Magnetococcus sp. PR-3: one gene and its partner. The protein of the gene in region 1 interacts with the protein of each later gene in a pairwise test. Links are inferred from orthologs where the notes say so. Each region holds a gene or a part of one and is shown on either strand. Other genes may lie near its edges.

Region 1 (12,881 bases):
AGGCCCGTGATCATGACCCGAGATACCCTACACTATGACATTGCCATCGTCGGTGCTGGTCCAGCGGGGCTGGCAACCGCCATTGCGGTTTTGCAACAAGCCAAACGGCAGCAGCAGGAAATTACACTCTGTATTTTAGAAAAAGCTGCCCGTATTGGGGGTCATCAACTCTCAGGGGCCTTGGTTGAACCCGATGCCTTGGATCAGCTGTTTCAGGATGATGCCCTCCCCTCAACCCCCCCTCCGATTTTAACCACGGTTAAACACGCCACCACGCAGATGTTAACGGCCAACCGAGCCGTCGCCTTGCCACACCCTAAAAAGTGGCACGATAACGGTGCCCACCTCTACGCCCTGGGTGCTCTCTGCCGTTGGTTGGCTGACCATGCTGAATCTCTGGGTGCAGAGATCTTTCCCGGTTTTGCCGCCGTGGATCTCATGCAGGATGGTGAGACTATTAGTGGTGTGGTGACCGGAGATATGGGTATCGACCGCCATGGTGAGAAGAAGGCCACCTTCCAACCGGGTATTAATATTCAGGCTAAACTGACTGTCCTGGCTGAAGGCACCCGTGGTTTCCTCACCCAACCTTTGATCGAACAGTTGGGGCTAAACCAAGGGTGTACCCCACAAACCTACGGGTTGGGCATCAAAGAGCTTTGGTCGGTCCCCAAAAGTGTACCGGGCACAACCCGGCACACCGTCGGCTGGCCTATGACCCAGTCCCATGGGGGTGGGTTTATCTATCACCTGCCAGAAAACCGTATTGCTTTGGGTCTGGTGGTTGGTTTGGACTATACCGACCCGACCTTTGACCCTTATGCCGCTTTTCAACGCTGGAAAAACCACCCAACCATTGCCCCTTTATTAAAGGGGGGCACAGCCATTGGTTATGGTGCCCGCACCCTTAGCCAGGGGGGGTGGATGGCCCTACCCAAGCTTACTTTCAACGGTGGTGTCCTAGTGGGGGATGGTGCGGGGTTTTTAAATCCTGCCCGGTTAAAAGGGGTTAAAGGGGCCATACACTCCGGTATTTTAGCGGCCAAGACATTGGTTCAGGCATGGAGTGATGGAGATGTCAGCCAAACCGGTTTAAGCCCATATCAACACGCATGGGAAGCCTCTGATCTGGCCAAAACGCTGCAGGAAGAGCGCAATGTTAGAGCAGGTTTTCGGGTTGGTGGTAAACTGGGGGGTATGGCCGTAGCCGCCCTGACAGGGTTACGAGCCAACGGGGAGAATGGTTTTTCTCTACGCTGGAAAGATCAGGACCGGGCGCGATTAAAACCATGGCCCGCCAACCAGACATGGCAGCATAGTGAGCCGCTCACAGAGACTCCAACCAGCCGGTCGGTGGAACAGGCCTTGGCCAGTAGCGGTTTGAGTTATGAGGAAGATCAACCTACGCATTTACAGTTGCGTGATCCAGCGCTGCCTGCCCGTAAAGGGGCAACCTACGGTTTTCCTGAATTACGCTACTGCCCTGCACGGGTTTTTGAGGTCAAACAAAGCGAGGACGGGACTATTCAGTACCGTCGTCATGGGGGCAATTGTCTCCAGTGTAAAAGCTGTGATATTAAGGATCCCTTCAACAACATTCGTTGGACCCCACCTGAGGGGGGCAATGGGCCAGATTTTCGAGATTTGTAGGAGTGTGATATGAGCATGGACGAGTTGCAAGGTCGCATCAGTAAACTTCTGAAATCAGGTGGTTACCGTGAGAAGGCACTGCGCATCTACCCCTGGGTATGTGGCCGCTGTCAGCGGGAGTTCAACCACAAGAACCTTCAAGAGTTAACGGTTCACCACAAGGATCATGACCATTTCAACAATCCTGAAGATGGCAGCAATTGGGAGCTGTTGTGCCTGTACTGCCATGATAATGAGCATGCTCGTATGACCGAAGCCCAAATGTACGGCAGCAGTGGTTTAAAACCAGATGAAGGACCCGCCGCAACCCATAACCCTTTTGCCGATTTAAAAGCGATGATGGAACGCCAAAATAGCGGGTAACATCGCACCTGATAACATACATCCCCCCCTGCATGATCCAACCGTGGCTGCCGTACTCTACCGTGGCTGCCGTACTCTACCGTGGCTGCCGTACTCTACCGTGGCTGCCGTACTCTACCGTGGCTGCCGTACTCTACCGTGGCTGCCGTACTCTAAGCCTCTGCATCCCAATTTCTCGAGCAACATCATGGATGCCAGCACACACCGACACAACACATCTTAATACCTAAAGACATATACAACCCACCCGGCCAATTAATCTTTACTCGCTCATACTCGGACCCTATATAACCATAATAACTATTTTGTATATCTTATATTTACAATTAACAATCCATTTTAAGGCAGGCCATAACACGCCCTTTCTAACATCAACCCATACACCTTAAGATTACTTCTTGTCTTTATTTTATTACTCATGATATGCATGGATACAATATAAATTTTACCAAAGGTGCGTTACGATGAGTTATGATTTTGATGTATCAGATGCCAGTGCCACACAGCAAATTAGCTTTGATTTAACAAAAGATGGTGTGCGAGAAAAGTTAAACCTCTGGCACAAGGCCTGCCGACCAGAAAGTGCGGACCATGCCATGCCACAAAAAATATTTGATATCTATAAAGAACAGGTTACAGATATTGAAAATGGCAGCGGTTCAACCTTTATCGTCATTTCAGAAACCATATCAGGGACCGGTCTACTGGGTACCGTTGCTGGCTTTTTAAAAGCACGGGCCAGTGACCCCGTAAGTGCAACGACCGAGGCTGATGCTGAGGCGGCTGAGTCGGAAGCCAGTGCTGTCGCTGAAGCCGATGCAACAGCAGGCATAGAAGGTTCTGAGGCTGAAATTGCTGTCGGCATGGCCGCAGGGGAAGATGCCGCAGCGGCGACGGCAGCAGCCTCCGCAACAACGGTGGCGATTGCAGCTCTTGGTGTGACAGCTGTTGTCTTTGGCGCATTGGCCCCCTTAATGTTTAAAGATGAACAGCAGCAACATTTTATTATTAACGACTCTGACTACAATTTTCTCTTTTCCCCCTTTACTGACCTATACAATCACCATGGCAAAACCGTTTTGATGCCAGCGACGGAAGAAGCAGGTACCATTGCCATTCCGGCACGAACGGCTGAGACCGTTTATGCCAACATTTTTGGGTTCCAAAAAAACGACTCCGCCCTGTTTGGTGCTGCAGGTGCCTACAAACTCACGAACGCTTTAAACACGAACGTTGAAACACCGACTGAGCACGACCTGAAAATCTATTACTACCAACCTGAAAATGGCCATAACGGTGTTGCCATTAGCGTGAATGATGGTTCCAACCTGGAGCAGTACTGGTCCAAATATGATGATCAAGACTCTTTGCAGGTCGATTTTACCGGGAACCATAAAATCCGAGTAAGAGCCATTGTAAACGACGCATCCGGTGGGGCTGGGAAAGTACTGATCTATATTATGAACGCATCAGAGGATGCCGCAGGAGATAACGTCTAAGTTTGCAGCAAGGCAAAAATTCCATAATCACTCTATTAAGATCAAACCATGTTGTGGTTCGGCCAACCGGTCGAACCACACTGAGCTCAAACCTAGAAACATGCCTGACAAACAGGTCGACCTGTCGATACCTGCTTACCCACCCCTTGCGTATGCATGGTTTTTTTTCTTCTCATCCGACTCTCGTGCAAACCTTTGAAACGTAGCGTGGCTCCCACGTCATACACTCAACTTAGCGGGCATAAAAATTTTCATTCGAACCTTGCCAATGGAAATATGTCTTATTCATGAGTTGAATACTTCAAAGGAGGTGAGCATGGGTCTGCACATGGATGCACATTCAACCCTTGGTGATGATCGTTATGATCATTGCGATAAAAGGCTACTTCGCGTTGTATCCTTTCAACGACTTATGCGACGTATGGGGCGCTGGTCCCATACCGATCCATCTAACATAGGATCCCCCAAAGATTTTACCCAACGGGTGCATGATCTACGTGAAGAGCTTGACCTACTTCATGAGATTGGGCTGGTCCTTCCCCATGTGGCCAACCTACATAACGGTCTTCATGGCGACCCCAAACAGTTCACCACCTTTGCCGATGCCTTGGAACTGGTCATCGATACCATCCTGGGACGTATCACCACCCATCGCGCTAACCGCTATAAAAGTGATGATCTCAGTGCCTACCTTGAACTGACTCTAAAAGAGCAGCGTTCGGGGTATCATGCTGAAAACCACGATCGTCTGCGTATTCTGGATATCCGTGCCCGACAGTTGGGCTGTGTCCTGACCGCCATGGCCACCATGATGATCACCCCAACCCAGTGGCGAAAACTGTTTATCTATGCGTATGGGGATGGTGGGTTACGCCGTTTTGTCCACTTAGAGGCCCAGCTAACCCGTGGTAAACAGTGGATTCCTGACTATCTCAGCCGTTTAGGCATCCGGGGAGATTATCTACTGGACCACTATTTGGAACACCATACCAGTGACCGTTTTCTAGCCGACACAGGTTGCCGAGCCTTTTTAGGGCGTATTACCCGCACTGGTTTTGATGATGCACGCTTTCTCTCTGAAGTACGCCGTGTCCGACAAACATACCTACACCATGACCATGGTTACCGTGAGTTTATCATGGGGGATGAAGGCCACTGGCAAGAGCGGGTGCATGGCGGGCTATCTGGTCAGGACTGGATTGCCCTGGTACCTTTTGATGGCATCAAATCCTCAAAAATCATCACACAGTAATAGATATTTGGACCTTCGGGTCCCTGAGCGTTCGCAACGCTCACTCTGTGAAGGGGGTCAACGGCAAGCTGGCCCCCTTTAACCGTCTAGAGCTATGGATTTTATTGATCTGTGTACACGACACAAAACGCTACGGGATCAACAGAGCCTCCCCCACACACCCATGGTGAAAAAGCCGCATGGGCAGACAGTCACGTAAGCTAGACCCCAGTTTTCCACCATGCACATCATTAAGAATACCCCCCCTCTGAAACCTCATAAAACACAGGGGACTTGATTGAGTTTTACCTTCTCTTTTACCCCAAAAAGATTAGGGCTTTACCCACAAAAAAAGGGCCTGGAGTCTGGCAGGACTCCGGCCCTCAATTCACGCCCACACCATCTCCACTAAGGGGGGGGAGGAAGAGATGGGGGGCGATGGCAACACTCTGTAAACAGAGTGTCAGCGCCATGCTTTACCGCAAAGATGCGGTCATACGTGACAGGTTGCGTGCTTCTATCAACAATTGGCCCACACCTGATAGATGACTACCGGGGGAAAGATCTAGAGCGCTTTTACCCGTATGATCCAAGAGAAATTGATTGGCCCCATGCTTAAGGAGCATCTGCACAGCATCCAAATGATCCCCCTTTGCCGCCAACATCAGTGGCGTCTGACCATCTTCATTACGCGTATTGATATCTGCACCGGCTTTAACCAATGCCTCAGCAATGGATGCATAACCACGATCTGCAGCCAGTGTGAGTGCGGTACAGCCACACGAGGTCTTTATGGAGAGATCTGCCTTGAGACGCACCAGACGGTCCACCAAGCTACTGTAGCCAGCATCTGTTGCCACCATCAGAGCGGTCATACCGTAGCGACCTGCGGCATCCACATCGGCACCAGAGGCCACCATCATACTGGCCATGGTTTTATGGCCAGCTTGAGCGGCCAACATGAGTGGGGTTTGACCATGGCCATCCTGATGATTGAGGTTAACACCATGACTGATCAAGAGAGTCATAACCCCTTCATGACCATAGCGGGCAGCCTCTGTCGCGGCTGAACGTCCATGGTTACTCTGGGCATCTTTATCCAGCTTGGAGGATTGCAAAAGCGCCAAAACCGCCTGCTCATGCCCCTCTTGTGCAGCTGTTATTAAAGCCGTAAAGCCGGACTGATCTTTGCGGTTGGGGTCGGCACCAGCCAGTAGTAGCTGCTTGATCACCGACCCATGGCCCTCCTGTGCGGCCCACATTAATGCGGTCTGACCCACAGAGCTGGCCCGGTTAAGATCAACTTTATTGGCCAACAGTGTATTAATCTGGCTGGTATCACCAACCATGGCAGCTTGGCGCAAGCTAGCAGCCATCGCTTTTTCTGTGGCAGCTTGGGCTGTTTGCGTCACGGTTAAACATGCTGCAGTCAACGCCATAACCACCACACCGGTTCGATAACGGGCTTTTAGTCTTTTATAGGCTATCATCTGCTCATCCCCTGCTTTCGCTATCTTAAAAACACACCACCCACATGGTGCGTTTTATGTCATTTATCGTTACAGATCTTGGGAGTCTGTATCGGCTATGTTAGTTCATAATGAAATTCTAATTATTATATTGTAAAGGTCAAAAGAGACCCTCAACATCTAGCAACCGTAAGGCCAAATAAAAAGCCCCCTTCACCAGTGTTACAGTGAAGGGGGCTTTAAACCCAGACAGGTATTGTGATTTAGGGTAAGTGGTTAAAAGTGTAACCTAATTGCAAAAAACCGTATATAGCCTAAAATGCATATATGCAACGGTTTCACGAAAAGTGTAACCCCTTTGTAAATCCCCAATTTCACCCTTTATTTACTGGCATCACGTACATTTTTACGCATGGTATCAATGACAATTCTGTAGTCAGGCTGGGAGAAAACCGCAGAACCTGCGACAAAAACATTGGCGCCAGCTTCAGCAATTTTTGCGATGTTATCAGGCTTCACACCACCATCCACTTCCAACTCAATGGGGCGGTCCTGACTATTGATCATATCCCGTACCTGGCGCACTTTACCCAATGTTTGTGGGATAAAGCTTTGCCCCCCAAACCCTGGGTTTACACTCATCACCAACACCATATCGACTATGTGGAGTACATTTTCGATCACGCTAACCGGCGTGGCTGGGTTGATGGAGACACCCGCTTTTTTACCACACTCCTTAATCAAGTTAAGTGTGCGATCCAGGTGGTGGGTAGCTTCGGCATGTACGGTGATGATATCACTACCAGCTTTGGCAAACGCTTCAATGTACGGATCTACTGGAGAGATCATCAGGTGTACATCCAGGGGCTTAGTGGCAACCTTACTGATAGAGGCTACCACTGGTGGTCCCATGGTAATGTTGGGAACAAAGTGCCCATCCATGACATCCACATGGATATAGTCGGCACCAGCGGCCTCTACTGTGCGAATCTCTTCAGCAAGATTGGCAAAGTCAGCAGAGAGGATAGAGGGGGCTACTTTGATCATGATGGTCGCTACCTGTTGCAAGGGCGTGGAATCGTGTGACAATGCGAGGGATTGTGGTCAAGATAGTCGCTGGGAGCAAGCATTTTCTAGCACAGGGATAAAATCACCATGCCAACCTTACCAATAAGTCGCCGTTCTCTACTGCAACGCAGTGCCCATACATTGGCAGCTTGGGGTCTTTTAACCCCCTTACTGAGTGCTTGCATGAAAACCGGTTTAATCAAGCCTGGGCTACATCAGGGTGCTGGCGGTATAACGGCCAATGGTAAACCCCTGAAACAGGGGGAACCCATACCCGCGGGTGCCCTTTTGGAAACCGATCTGGGTACCGAAGCCGTGGTGGTGATCGGCAAGGATGCCCTACTACTACGTGCCGACACCCGTTTGTTACTGGATGCCCCCCTAAGCCATCGACAAAACACCAGCTTATCCGCCAAATCACAGCCGGAACTGCCCCCTGAGGGGGAACCGGAACTGCCCCCTGAGGGGGAACCGGAACTGCCCCCTGAGGGGGAACCAACGGATCTATTGGGCATTACCGGTTTTGATTTACAATCCGGGGGGGTGCTTTCGGTCTTTGCCACAGGTCCCAGATTGCTCCGCACCCCTCAGGCACACATTGCCATTCGTGGTACCGGCATTTATTTGGAGTTAGAACCTAAACGGACCTATGCCTGCACCTGCTACGGTGAGGCTGATCTCATGCCTTTGGGTAACCCAGAGATGCAAAAGCGGGTAAAAACCAGACACCACGATGATCCCCGCTACATCGATATGAAAGGGGATAACATGATGGTCAAAGCCCCAGTGGTTAACCACACCGATGCAGAGCTCATCATGTTAGAGGCACTGGTTCTACGCAAACCCCCTTTTTTAGACCGCTTTGGTAAGATCATCAGTGGTACCAGCAGCTATTAAACGAGAAAACCGACCATGTCACAAACCTTGATCGATACCCACGCCCATTTGTGTGATGACCGTTTTGATGCCGATCGTGAAGCGGTCTTGGCCCGTGCCACCGAGGCTGGTCTATCCACCATTGTTGCCGTCAGTGAAACCCTGGCCGATGCACAACGCAACTTAGAGCTTTGCGCAACCTACCCGCTTCTACAGCCAGCTTGCGGACTCTACCCCGATCATGCAGATCTTGACCAAGCGGATCAGATGATCACCTTTATGACCGAGCATCAATCCCGCTGGGTGGCCATTGGTGAGGTCGGGTTGGATTACATGTTGGCCAAAGAGGAACCACAACGTGCCATACAACGTGAAGTTTTAGTCCGCTTTGCTCAGTTGGCCAAAGCTTGGGACCTTCCCCTAAACTGTCACTCCCGCTCCGCAGGTAAACCGGTTATTGAACTGCTCTTGGAACAGGATGCCAAAAAGGTACAGATGCATGCCTACCATGGCCCCCACAAACCCGCCCTTAAAGCGGTTGAAGCTGGCTGGTACTTCTCCATCCCCCCTTCTGTCGTACGTTCTGGGCAGATGCGTGAACTGGTCGCCAAACTTCCATTAAGCTGTTTGTTGTTGGAGTCTGACAGCCCAGTTTTGGGCCCAGAGCCAGATCAACGTAATGAACCTGCGAATATTGCCCAAAGCCTACCGGTTATTGCAGAGGTTAAAGGCATCTCCCAAGCGCAGCTCCGTGAAGTGGTCTGGGAAAACACACAAAAGCTCTACACCGCCCTTACCTAAATCCACCTATTCACCCCGCTTTACTTCCTCACCTTATTATTTATACACTGTATAATTAATTCCATGCAAAAGCGGGGGACATCATGACCACAGGACATAGCTTTATCGCCACCAGCCTGGATGGCTTTGTTGCACGCCCAAACCATGCATTGGATTGGTTAATGAAACATTCGACAGAAGGTGAAGATCACGGCTATGCAGCCTTTATGGCAGGGGTAGATGGCTTGGTGATGGGTCGGGGCTCTTTTAAAACCCTCTTAACTTTTGATGCCTGGCCCTATCAAAAGCCCGTGGTGGTGATGAGCCACTCACTTACACCAGCTGATGTTCCGGATGCTCTACAGAATAAGGTTCAGATAACCCAACTGGGCCCCAAGGCACTGATGGCCCAGCTGCACACACAGGGCTGGCAACAGGCTTATATAGATGGTGGCCTAGTGATCCAGTCCTTTATACGCCTGGGTTTGATAGCAGATATCACCCTAACCACCATACCCATACTCATTGGGGAGGGCATACGACTCTTTGGTATGGTGGATCAGGATATCGACCTCAAGCTGATACAAAGCCGAAGCTTTGCCTCCGGCTTGGTGCAGAACCACTACCAGTTCTGTCAACCAACGCATGGGGAAGCTTGAACATGGCACGCCCGACTAAAGCCGCGAGCCACTTAAGCAAACCAAAGATCTTAAAGGTGGCCTTACATCTGTTGGACAATCAAGGCATACACGGCCTGACTTTTCGTGCCTTGGCCAAACAGATGCAGGTTACCCCCATGGCCATTACCCATCATGTCGGAACACGGAAACAGCTGTTACAGGCCTTGGTTCATCAAGTCTTTCATCCCGTCGCCACCACACCCTTAGCCGACACACCCCAAGCCTGTATACACGCCATGCTCCAGCAGTATGGCCTTATGGTCATGGCCCACCCAAACCTGGTACACGCCATTTTGGCTGACCCGACCTTGATGTCTAAACCCCTACAACACCTGACTAACCAGGTACGCAACCAACTGAAAGCTCTAAATCTACCCCCCTCACAAATCGATCTACTTTTGGGCATTATGATTGATTACACCCATGGTTTTGCCTTCTCTGCCACCGCCTATGGTGGAGAGACAGCGTCTATCCCCCCTCTACAGATTGAGGATTTTCAAAAGGGTTTAACCTGGATATTAGAGGCCATTGACCAAGGACAATCGTGAGGAACCGTTGGTTAACTGGAGAGAGTTGTTGGCTTTAAACGGGCTTTGATCTCATCCACCGTCACCCCGGATGCCCGCAATGCCCGCAGGGTCAGGCTTTTATCCCGTTTGGCATAACGTTTACCCTGCTCATCGGTCATCAGACCATGGTGATGATAAATTGGGGTCTGCAAGCCCAACAACGCCTGTAGCAAACGGTGTACGTGGGTTGCTTCACGTAGATCTGCTCCCCGCACCACATGGGAGATTTTTTGAATATGGTCATCCACCGTCACAGCTAGGTGGTAACTGGTGGGGGAATCCTTACGGGCCAAGACCACATCCCCAAACATTTCAGGGGTTGCCGTGATCTCCTCCTCACGATCGCCATCCACCCAGTATAAGGGCTGAGCAAGCAAGGCAATCGCTTGGGTCATATCCAAACGGAGAGCGTGGGAGGCCCCTGACATGAGCCGCTCACCCTGCTCCCCTGAAGAGAGATCACGACATCGCCCAGGGTAGAGGGGTCCATCTGGCCCATGGGGCGCATGATCGGCATTGGCGATCTCCTGCTGGATCTCCTTACGGGTACAGAAGCAGGGATAGAGAACCCCTAAATCCTGTAACTGGACCAAGGCATCTCCATAGGCCACCATGTGGCGGGACTGCTGACGGACGGGTTCAGGCCAATAGATCCCCAGCCAGTTGAGATCTTCATAGATGGCATCGATATACTCCGGGCGACAGCGCCCCCCATCGATATCCTCAATACGCAATAGAAAACGCCCACCATGGCGGTGGGCGAAATCAAAAGCAGTCCATGCTGAAAAAGCATGACCTAAATGGAGATAGCCCGTCGGGCTGGGGGCAAAACGGGTGGTAACCAGACCCATTAGGCTGCCGAACTGGTCTCGTCTGGACCATCGGTCATGGAGGAGAGCTCTTCAGCACTAAACACCCGATCAGTATCCAGAATAATAATGAAGGTGTTGCCCTCTTTACCCATACCGCGGATAAAGTCTGTACGCAGGCTGGTTCCCAGCTTGGGGGCATTCTCAATATTCTCCGGTTCCAGGCTCATCACCTCTTTCACGGAATCCGCCAAGGCACCCAGCACCGTTTTTTCACCACCATTCTCAATCTCAATGATGATAATACAAGTATCGACGGTCTGAGCCGTGGCCTCCATACCAAACTTCACACGCAGATCCACCACCGGGACCACACTACCCCGTAGGTTGATCACACCACTCATAAACTCGGGTGTTCGGGGTACTTTGGTGACCGAGGTATACTCCAGCACCTCTCGTACCCGCGCAATGTCTACCGCAAACACCTCTTGATCCAAGGTGAACGTGAGAAATTGGGTGGTTTCTAAAATCCCTTTGACAGACATCGGCACACTCCCTACGGCTAAAAACCCAACATACCTCTAAAAAAGATAGCCTGATTCAAAGCTTTGGAGAAGAAAAGATAGTGGAAAGTTTGAAAAAAGATGGTTTATAGGCCGTGGCACTGTGCAAATTTGGCCCACATCGTCTGATCCACACCGTGTAAAGCGAGCTGCTTTTCACGGGATTTTTCCCCCCGAACAATACACACTTGCCCCTTGGCAACCCCAAACTGTTTGGCCAAAAAGCCACACAAAGCCTTATTGGCCGCACCATCTACCGGTGGTGCATTCAACGCAATTTTCAGGTGATCCCCTTGCCAGCCCATCACTCGTTCACGAGATGCCTTAGGCTGAACCCGAACCGTCAGGTACAGGGTTTCCCCCTGCCAGCTTAGGGTCTCTCGCACCACAGTTAGCGGATACCCATTAAGGCTGCCACCACAATCTGTAGAATATTCAATACGAAGATACTCAACAATGCGGCAATAAAAGGGGAGATCTCCAAGCCAAACACGGTGGGCACATAACGCTTCAGTGGCCGCACCGCAGGCTCTGTTGCCTGAAAGATAAAACGGGCCAGAGGATGACGCAGATCCAGCTTTGAGGTCTGCCCGCGACGGAAGCTGGACCAGGAGTACAAATTAATCCCACCCCGTACCAGCAGCAGCAGCATATAGAAAACCACAATCAGATACACAAACTGGATCAGCTGCCCCAGTATGGCCATCATGGCTCCCCCTACATTACCGGAGGAGAAAAGGGCGTGTATCATGCTCTGCAGCATGTTGATGCCCAAAAAGGCCACGATGGGGGAAAAGTCGATACCCGCAATAGAGGGGATCATACGCCGCAGAGGACCCAATACCGGTTCGGTTACCCGTATCAGCAACTGAACGATGGGGTTATAGGGGTCTGGATTAACCCAGGAGATCAACACCCGAAAGAGAATAATCCAGGAGTAGATACCCAGAAAAAAGGTTAATAACTGACCGATAGAACTCATGATATCCATGGATATTTATTCCTTACACGTACTTACTTACCACTGAGTTCCTTGGAACGGCTCCAGGCAGCCTGTACCGCATCAATCAATGCACCACGCACACCATGACGTTCCAACACCCCCATCCCAGCAATGGTGGTACCACCGGGTGAGGTAACCCGGTTTTTTAAGACTCCCGGGTGTTCACCACTCTCCCGTAAAAGGGTGGCTGATCCCAGCAGGGTCTGTACCGCCAATTGATCAGCCAGATCCCGAGGCAGCCCACAGGAGACACCACCATCTGAGAGTGCTTCCGCCATCAAAAACACATATGCCGGCCCTGATCCAGACAGTGCTGTGACA
Region 2 (8,254 bases), on another replicon or contig:
AGCAGCTTAGCTATCGCAAAAAAAACCCGGTAACCAAAGATTACCGGGTTTTTATCAAGTCACGCTAACCACGTGAGATCAAGCTGCTGTGATAGGGATCACACCATTGTTCTCATAGTCCTCAATTTCATGGAAGTTGAGGTAGCGGTAGAGATCATCTGCATGAGGATCAATACGATCCTTAGAGATCTCAAGGTACTCAGCGGGTGTTGGAATTTTACCCTTCAACGCCGTCACCGCTGCCAGCTCTGCGCTACCCAGGTAAACTTGGGCACCCTTACCCAGTCGGTTATCAAAGTTACGGGTAGAGGTTGAGAAGACAACCGCATTATCCCGTACCCGAGCTTGGTTACCCATGCACAGGGAACAACCCGGCATTTCCATACGGGCACCAGCTTTACCAAAGATGCTGTAAACACCCTCTTCAATCAGCTGCTGCTCATCCATACGGGTCGGTGGAGCAACCCACATACGACCAGGTACCTGGGGCTGACCATCCAGCACCTTAGCCGCTGCACGGAAGTGACCGATGTTGGTCATGCAGGAACCCAAGAAGATCTCATCAATGGGGTTACCAGCAACTTCGCTGAGCAGCTTTACATCGTCTGGATCGTTGGGGCAGCAGACGATAGGCTCTTTGATCTCAGAAAGATCAATTTCGATGATCTCTGCATACTCGGCATCGGCATCGGGCTGGAGCAGTTCAGGATTGGCCAACCAAGCTTCCATGGCATCCACACGTGCTTGGATGGTGTCCGCATGACCGTAACCACGGTTAAGCATGTTCTTCATCAAGGTGACGTTGGAGCTCATGTATTCAATAACAGGCTCTTTGTCCAGATGAACGGTACAAGCAGCTGCGGAACGCTCGGCCGAAGCATCCGCCAACTCAAAAGCTTGCTCTACTTTGAGATTAGGCAGACCTTCAATTTCCAGAACACGGCCAGCATAGACGTTCTTCTTACCCTTTTTCTCAACCGTCAACATACCGTTCTGGATCGCAGCCCAGGGGATGACGTTCACGACATCACGCAGGGTAATACCAGGCTGCAGGTCACCTTTAAAGCGCACCAGAACAGATTCAGGCATCACCAAAGGCATAGAACCTGTGGCTGCGGCAAAAGCCACCAAACCAGACCCTGCAGGGAAAGAGATACCGATGGGGAAACGGGTGTGGCTATCACCACCCGTACCGACGGTATCAGGCATGCAGAAGCGGTTCAGCCAGCTGTGGATCACACCATCACCCACACGCAGCGCAACACCATCACGGTCTTCAAAGAACTGACCCAGCGTGTTGTGTGTGGTGATATCGACTGACTTGGGATAAGCCGCCGTGTGGCAGAAGGATTGAACCGTGAAGTCAGCAGAGTACTTCAGGCAAGCCAGCTCTTTGATCTCATCACGGGTCATCGGACCAGTGGTATCCTGAGAACCAACCGTGGTCATCTTAGGTTCACAGTACTCGCCAGGGCGAACACCGGTTTTACCCACAGCCTTACCCACCATTTTCTGTGCCAGGGTAAAGCCCTTACCCGTATCTTCGGGCTGCACAGGATCGGTGAATAGGTCAATCTCACCCAGACCCAGGGCTTCGCGAGCCTGAGTGGTCAACTTACGACCAATAATCAGGTTCACACGGCCACCGGCACGTACTTCGTCAGCCAGTGTGTTGGGCTTAAGATCAAAGGAGGTAACAACCGCACCATCACGGGTGATTTCACCAGATTTGGTATTGATGGTAACCACATCACCCGTATTCAGTGCCGTTACATCACACTGAATGGGTAACATGCCTGAATCTTCAGCCGTATTGAAGAAGATTGGGGCAATGGTTCCACCGATTACCACACCACCGGTACGCTTACCGGGTACGTAAGGAATGTCGTTACCTGTGTGCCAAATTACAGAGTTGGCTGCCGATTTACGGGAAGAACCCGTACCGACCACATCACCAACATACGCTACAGGGTGTCCCTTGCCTTTAAGCTCAATCAGCTGCTCAAGGCCACCTTCCATGCGGTTAACCAACATAGCTTTGGCGTGCACGGGAATGTCAGGACGACTCCAAGCTTCAGAGGCAGGGGAGAGATCGTCAGTGTTGGTCTCGCCCTCAACCTTAAAGACCGTAACCGTTACCTCTTCTGGCATCTCAGGACGGCTGGTAAACCAAGTGGCGTTGGCCCAGTTTTCCATGACCTGTTTTGCACTGGCATTACTCTTTGATTTTTCAGCCACTTCAGCAAAGGCATCATAGACCAGCAGTGTTGCAGAAAGCGCATCAACAGCACCAGCAGCCATTTCTGCATCATCCAGTAAATCGATGAGGGACTGAACATTATAGCCACCCACCATGGTACCAAGTAGTTTTGTTGCCTCAGCACGGTCGATTAGGGAGCAGGCCACAGTTCCTTTGGCCACCTCACCCAAAAATTCTGCCTTCACCTTGGAGGCGTCATCCACACCTGGTGGTACTTGATTTTTGATCAAGTCCAGCAGTGTGTCTGCCTCACCTGCGGGGGGATTTTTAAGCAGTTCCACCAGATCCGCGGTCTGCTGGGCGTTCAAGGGAAGCGGGGGCACCCCTTCAGCTTCACGTTCGGCGACATGTTGGCGATAAGCTTCAAGCATTGAAAACCTCCATTGTGGCGCGCCCTTACGCGCCGGACACTGGCTTTGGGCTACAGGGTGTAGCCCGTTTTGCCCCACCCTAAATCCATCACTGGGATAAATGGTGGGGATTTCGCTCCGGTAGCAAGTTATATAGGCAACTTGAGCCCGGAAGTAAAGTCTCCGTTGGTAAAAAGGATGCTTTTCTTCCTTTTCACAAGACCCCTCGGTGCACTTTCAACGGTCTTTTTTCACTCACATACCCATATAGGGGGCACGTTGTTGCACCTGCATCAACATGCTGGCTGTACCGCTAGAGAGCTCCTTAAAAAAACGGTCGGACCAATCTTGATCCCGCTCAAACTCCATAAGATCCGTAATCTTAATTTTCTCTCTAGCTAGCCACTCTACAGAGCCTAACCCATCAACCAAGCCAAGCTCCAGAGCCTCCTCACCCGTCCAGATCAAACCGTTGAACAGCGCCTGATCATCAGCTTTTAAGCGATCACCTCGCCCTTTCTTAACCACCTGAATAAACTGCTTATGAATTTGGTTAAGCAGCCCTTGGGCGTGGGCTTTCTCTTGATCATCCACCGGTGCTAGGGGGTCCAAAAAGGCCTTATGGCTACCGGCTGTCAATGTTCGATTTTCCAAGCCAACATTCTCAGCCAACTTTTCCAGGCCAAAGCCTTTCATGATGACCCCGATAGACCCGACAAGGGTCGCTTTATCGGCATAAATCTCATCGGCAGCTGCTGCCACATAGTAACCACCCGAGGCACACAGATCCTCCAGAGCAGCATAGAGTTTAATCTCTTTATACTTGGCACGAAGCCGTTTGATCTCATCAAAGATCATACCAGCCTGCACAGGGCTACCACCTGGGCTGTTGATGCGAAGAATGACAGCCTTGGTATTTTTATCCTCAAAGGCTTCCCGCAGGGTTTTCATCACGGTTTCAGCATCGACCTCTGACTCTGGCATGATCGCCCCAGCCAGGGTAACCACTGCCACATGAGGTTCATCCCCTAACGATGCGCTACTCTCTTCAAACCCATCTGCATTCAGCAGAACCATGGTCGCGATTAGGTATAGCGCAATAAAAAGCCGAAAGAGGTTTTTCCCTCGTCTCTGCTTTTTCTGCTCTGTCATGCCCTCTTTGACCAAGCTCTCCAGCATAGTCCGTTCAGCAAAGCGACTCTCCTCCATCGCACTCAACACACGTCGCAGCTGTGTTTCAGATTCTGAAACAGCGGGCTTTGGAGGTTCCGCTTTATCTTCTAGCGATGGTTCATGCCAATCAGACATAATCACCCATACATTTTGTTTATGGTGGAATGAGCCAAACCGCATGCAGTGTACACGGTTTGAGATAGACAGAAAACGGCTTTAAGCCATTTCATCATGAATCCTAAATCATTAGAATATGCTGTTAATCTACTATTTTCCAAGGAAGAACCATCCGCCCCCACGGTTGCCCTTACCCTTCCCTGTCACTACTCTTTGCCTTTACAGGCTTTTTTTCGATCATCTTCTTTTTTATGATGCATTTAAAAAATTATTTAATGTACCGGCCTTCTGAAACAGCCAGACCCACACTCACCCACCCAGCTGGCGCTTCAGCACCTTCTTTATTACTGACGCACCATTCATATGCCATCAAATAAGGGACCTAAAGAGCCTAGAGTAGCTTAAGGGAAACCGTCTTCCCACACAGCTTTTCCCCATATTTAATGCACACCAACCCCGCATATCATCCCTACCAAACTCAACCCCTACATCAATTAAGTTGTATGGAGCCCGACCTGTAGCGACAAAAAAAAAGCACGCGAACCTTGAAGGCTCACGTGCTTTTTTCTATCCACACTCATAGCCCCTACTGTGGAAGACCACCCTTGATCAGCTCTGCTGCGGAGTCCTCTTTAAAGCGGATATCGATATAATTTTTAAGTTTACTGATGCAGAAACGCATTTCATACACTTCACAATCACGGCACTCCTGCCCCGAGTGATCACAAAGATTATCTTTGTTGGCCCAGCATGGCAGTTGATTGTCTTCAATCACCGGACAGTTATGCTTGTTATGGAACGAGCATTTTTTGCTCTCCCAACAAGGGATCAGCGACATCAACCGGCGGATCCCCGCAATACTGATACCGGATTTAATAAGCTTGCGAATTTCAATTAACCATTCAACATCCCGCTCCGTAAAATAACGTGTCCCTGCATTATTTTTATAGGCAATAAAAAGCCCTTCGCGCTCATACATATGGATGGTACGGATGGAAACCCCCAACCGTTTAGCCACCACCCCAATTTTTACCATCTGATCCGGTGGAATACGCTCATCCGTCGAATCTACAGCAGTGGTATAGTGATTTAGCATGATAATTTTCCCTCCAACCCTTTCTACACTGGTGACGGGCTGACGCCCTAACCCCAAGATCTATTCCCCAACAGACATTGAGTCAAAACGACCTACTGGCTTCCCCCAACGAACAAGAGCCAACACGGACGTTTTGTTTCTTTAGGTACTTCAATTGTAAAATTTGTAAAACAATTTATAGTTCACCGTAACAATATCAATTTGCCGCTTCAATATAAATTTTAACATTCTCTTCATTATTAGAAGGTGCCTATATTTTAAAGCTTTGCTTAGTTTTGCAGAAAGTTCAGTAAATCTGTTTTAAGACATATTGATACCAACAGGTTACGATTCTTCATACACACCATCTATGCCATCCATCAACAGAACTGTAACAAACTTTTTTTGTAACACCTTTTCCAATGACAACCAGTTTTACACAAAAAAAGGGTCCCAATAGGGACCCTTTTTTCATTTCTTAGCCGGGTAATACCCTGCTTTTTAATTTCCACTACCCACATTAGCGTAGGTTGTAGAACACTTTCATCCCTTCAAAACGGGCCATATCACCCAGCTCTTCCTCAATACGGATCAGCTGATTGTATTTGGCAATACGGTCTGAACGGCTCATAGAGCCTGTTTTGATCTGACCAGCATTGAGCGCAACCGAGATATCCGCAATGGTGGCATCTTCGGTTTCACCGGAACGATGAGAGATCACAGCGGTATAACCAGCACGCTGAGCCATCTCAACAGCTTCAAAGGTCTCAGTTAGGGTACCAATTTGGTTAACCTTAACCAGAATGGAGTTACCAATACTCTTCTCAATGCCCTCTGCCAAGATTTTTGAGTTGGTTACAAACAGGTCATCACCAACCAACTGAATCTTGCTACCCAGTGCATCGGTCATCAACTTCCAACCGTCCCAGTCACTCTCATCAAATCCATCTTCAATGGAGATAATGGGGTACTTGGAGACCAGCTCTTCGTAGAAGCTCACCAGCTGCTCTTTAGTTAAAACACGACCTTCACCGGTCAGATCGTAGTTACCAGTCTCTTTATTGTAGAACTCAGAAGAGGCACAATCCAAAGCCAGTTGAATATCTTCACCCGCCTTGAAACCTGCAGCCTCAATGGCTTCCATAATGACTTTCAAAGCTTCTTCATTGGAACCCAAGTCAGGGGCAAAACCACCCTCATCACCCACAGCGGTGTTCAAGCCTTTACCCTTAAGCACTTTTTTCAGGCTATGAAAGATCTCAGCCCCCATACGGATGGCTTCGGTACAGGAGCTGGCCGAAACGGGCATGACCATGAATTCCTGAATATCCACATTGTTGTCAGCATGGGCGCCACCATTGATGATGTTCATCATCGGTAGAGGTAACAGGGATGTATTGGTCCCTCCCAGATAACGGTAAAGTGGCAGATCACACTCATCCGCAGCCGCTTTGGCTACCGCCATAGAGACACCCAAAATGGCATTTGCACCAAGCTTGCTCTTATTCTCAGTACCATCTACTGCGATCATCGCAGTATCAATACCTTTTTGATCGGCAACTTCCATACCCAGAATGGCCTCAGCCAAAACGGTATTTACCGCCTCTACAGCTTTCAGCACACCTTTACCCAGGTAGCGGCTTTTATCACCATCGCGTAATTCCACAGCTTCACGAGAACCTGTGGAGGCCCCTGATGGCACAGCGGCACGGCCAAAACCACCATCTTCTGTGTATACGTCCACTTCAACAGTGGGGTTGCCTCGGGAATCGATGACTTCACGACCGTGGATCTCTACGATACTGCTCATCTTCGTACTCCGTCTCCGGGTAAGCGGATTAGTGGTTGGCTGGTTGATTAACACAACATCAAATACTGCTCAGTGTTCTAAACAGGTTCTCAGGACCATTCAATAGAAAAAAAGCCCTCACCCCATTAAAGTTCTTGGGGGCCTGTCCAAATGAGATCAGGTTTACGCGCCGCTCGGGTCTCATCCAACCGACGAACGGGGGTATTATAAGGTGCGTTTTTGACAAGATCGGGACTTTCCTGCGCTTCTTTGCGTATGGCCACCATCGCTTCTACAAAACGGTCCAACTCTTCGTGGCTCTCCGTCTCAGTCGGTTCAATAAGCAGACATTCGGGCACCATCAGTGGAAAATAGATGGTTGGGGCGTAAAAACCATAATCGAGCAAACGCTTCGCCATATTTAAAGCCGTTAAACTGTAGGCATCGGCTTCCTCTTTAAGCGTAATAATAAACTCATGGGTGGCTCGGCGCCCATCATAGGCGGGTTTAAACCCTGCTGCCTTCAATTTGGCCATCAGATAGTTGGCATTTAAGGTGGCGTAGTCGCCCAAACGTCGCACCCCTTCCCGACCAATCATATACAGGTAGGCGTGGGCCCGTAACAACACCCCAATATTCCCACCAAACGTGCCCATACGGCCGATAGAGTCTGGGCAATTATCTGACTCCAACAACGCATACTTGGCCCCCTGTTTGACAATACGCGGGGTGGGGAGAAAAGGTTTTAGTCGAGCACTCACACCAACCGGGCCAGCCCCAGGACCCCCCCCACCATGAGGGGTCGCAAAGGTTTTATGCACATTGATATGGATGGCATCAAACCCCATTTCACCAGGTCGGACACGACCTGCAATGGCATTTAAATTGGCACCATCATAGTAAAGCAGGCCCCCTGCATCGTGCACAATGCGGGCGATTACACCAACCGAACGTTCAAACACCCCTAGGGTTGAGGGGTTGGTCAACATTAACCCAGCGGTTTGTGGACCCACCATCCCTTTTAGGGCTTCAATGTCCACATCCCCTTCGGCATTGGTGGGCACTTCACGGGTCACATACCCACACATGGTAGCCGTCGCAGGGTTGGTACCGTGTGAGGCATCGGGAACCAGAATCTCCTTACGGGCCTCATCCCCCCGGGACTCATGGTAAGCCCGCATCATGGCAACGCCGGCAAACTCACCTTGTGCCCCAGCCATGGGAGCCAAAGACATGGCCGCCATACCTGTAATTTCACGCAACATCTCTTGCAGCTCATACAGGGAATGTAGCAAACCCGTAGCATACTGGGGATCATCCAGAGGATGACGCCCTAAAAAACCTGGCAACATGGCCACTTTATTGGCCGCCCTTGGGTTGTACTTCATCGTACAGGAACCCAGAGGGTAGAAGTGTGTGTCGATACCAAAGTTCTTTTGTGAAAGGTTAGTATAGTGCCGCACCACCTCCAGCTCAGAAACTTCTGGTAG

Evidence for each region.
Region 2: the proteins of rpe (region 1) and eno interact in binary tests that used the Escherichia coli proteins (3 or more experiments, as listed by UniProt). The link is inferred for Magnetococcus sp. PR-3 from one-to-one orthologs.

What each region holds. Positions count from the first base shown.
Region 1 is NZ_JBAHUQ010000043.1:17,226-30,106, reverse strand. What follows is about bases 5,427-8,268. They hold rpe (ribulose-phosphate 3-epimerase), read right to left. Parts: upstream 7,260-8,268; coding sequence 6,594-7,259; downstream 5,427-6,593. Other genes in these bases: V5T57_RS18805 (TatD family hydrolase), read left to right, coding at 8,193-8,268; V5T57_RS18810 (FecR family protein), read left to right, coding at 7,368-8,177; V5T57_RS18820 (ankyrin repeat domain-containing protein), read right to left, coding at 5,427-6,233. In the rest of the region: V5T57_RS18840 (electron transfer flavoprotein-ubiquinone oxidoreductase), read left to right, coding at 13-1,650; V5T57_RS18835 (YajD family HNH nuclease), read left to right, coding at 1,660-2,013; V5T57_RS18830 (hypothetical protein), read left to right, coding at 2,478-3,512; V5T57_RS18825 (hypothetical protein), read left to right, coding at 3,829-4,764; more of V5T57_RS18820, read right to left, coding at 5,220-5,426; more of V5T57_RS18805, read left to right, coding at 8,269-8,957; V5T57_RS18800 (dihydrofolate reductase family protein), read left to right, coding at 9,041-9,595; V5T57_RS18795 (TetR/AcrR family transcriptional regulator), read left to right, coding at 9,598-10,164; tRNA glutamyl-Q(34) synthetase GluQRS, read right to left, coding at 10,176-11,036; V5T57_RS18785 (chemotaxis protein CheW), read right to left, coding at 11,036-11,539; V5T57_RS18780 (DUF167 domain-containing protein), read right to left, coding at 11,644-11,943; V5T57_RS18775 (YggT family protein), read right to left, coding at 11,949-12,548; proC (pyrroline-5-carboxylate reductase), read right to left, coding at 12,572-12,881. UniProt on the Escherichia coli protein: Catalyzes the reversible epimerization of D-ribulose 5-phosphate to D-xylulose 5-phosphate.
Region 2 is NZ_JBAHUQ010000020.1:101,706-109,959, reverse strand. What follows is about bases 4,641-7,583. They hold eno (phosphopyruvate hydratase), read right to left. Parts: upstream 6,786-7,583; coding sequence 5,496-6,785; downstream 4,641-5,495. Other genes in these bases: gcvPB (aminomethyl-transferring glycine dehydrogenase subunit GcvPB), read right to left, coding at 6,911-7,583; V5T57_RS12695 (MerR family transcriptional regulator), read right to left, coding at 4,641-4,996. In the rest of the region: acnB (bifunctional aconitate hydratase 2/2-methylisocitrate dehydratase), read right to left, coding at 79-2,631; signal peptide peptidase SppA, read right to left, coding at 2,866-3,918; more of V5T57_RS12695, read right to left, coding at 4,487-4,640; more of gcvPB, read right to left, coding at 7,584-8,254. UniProt on the Escherichia coli protein: Catalyzes the reversible conversion of 2-phosphoglycerate (2-PG) into phosphoenolpyruvate (PEP). It is essential for the degradation of carbohydrates via glycolysis.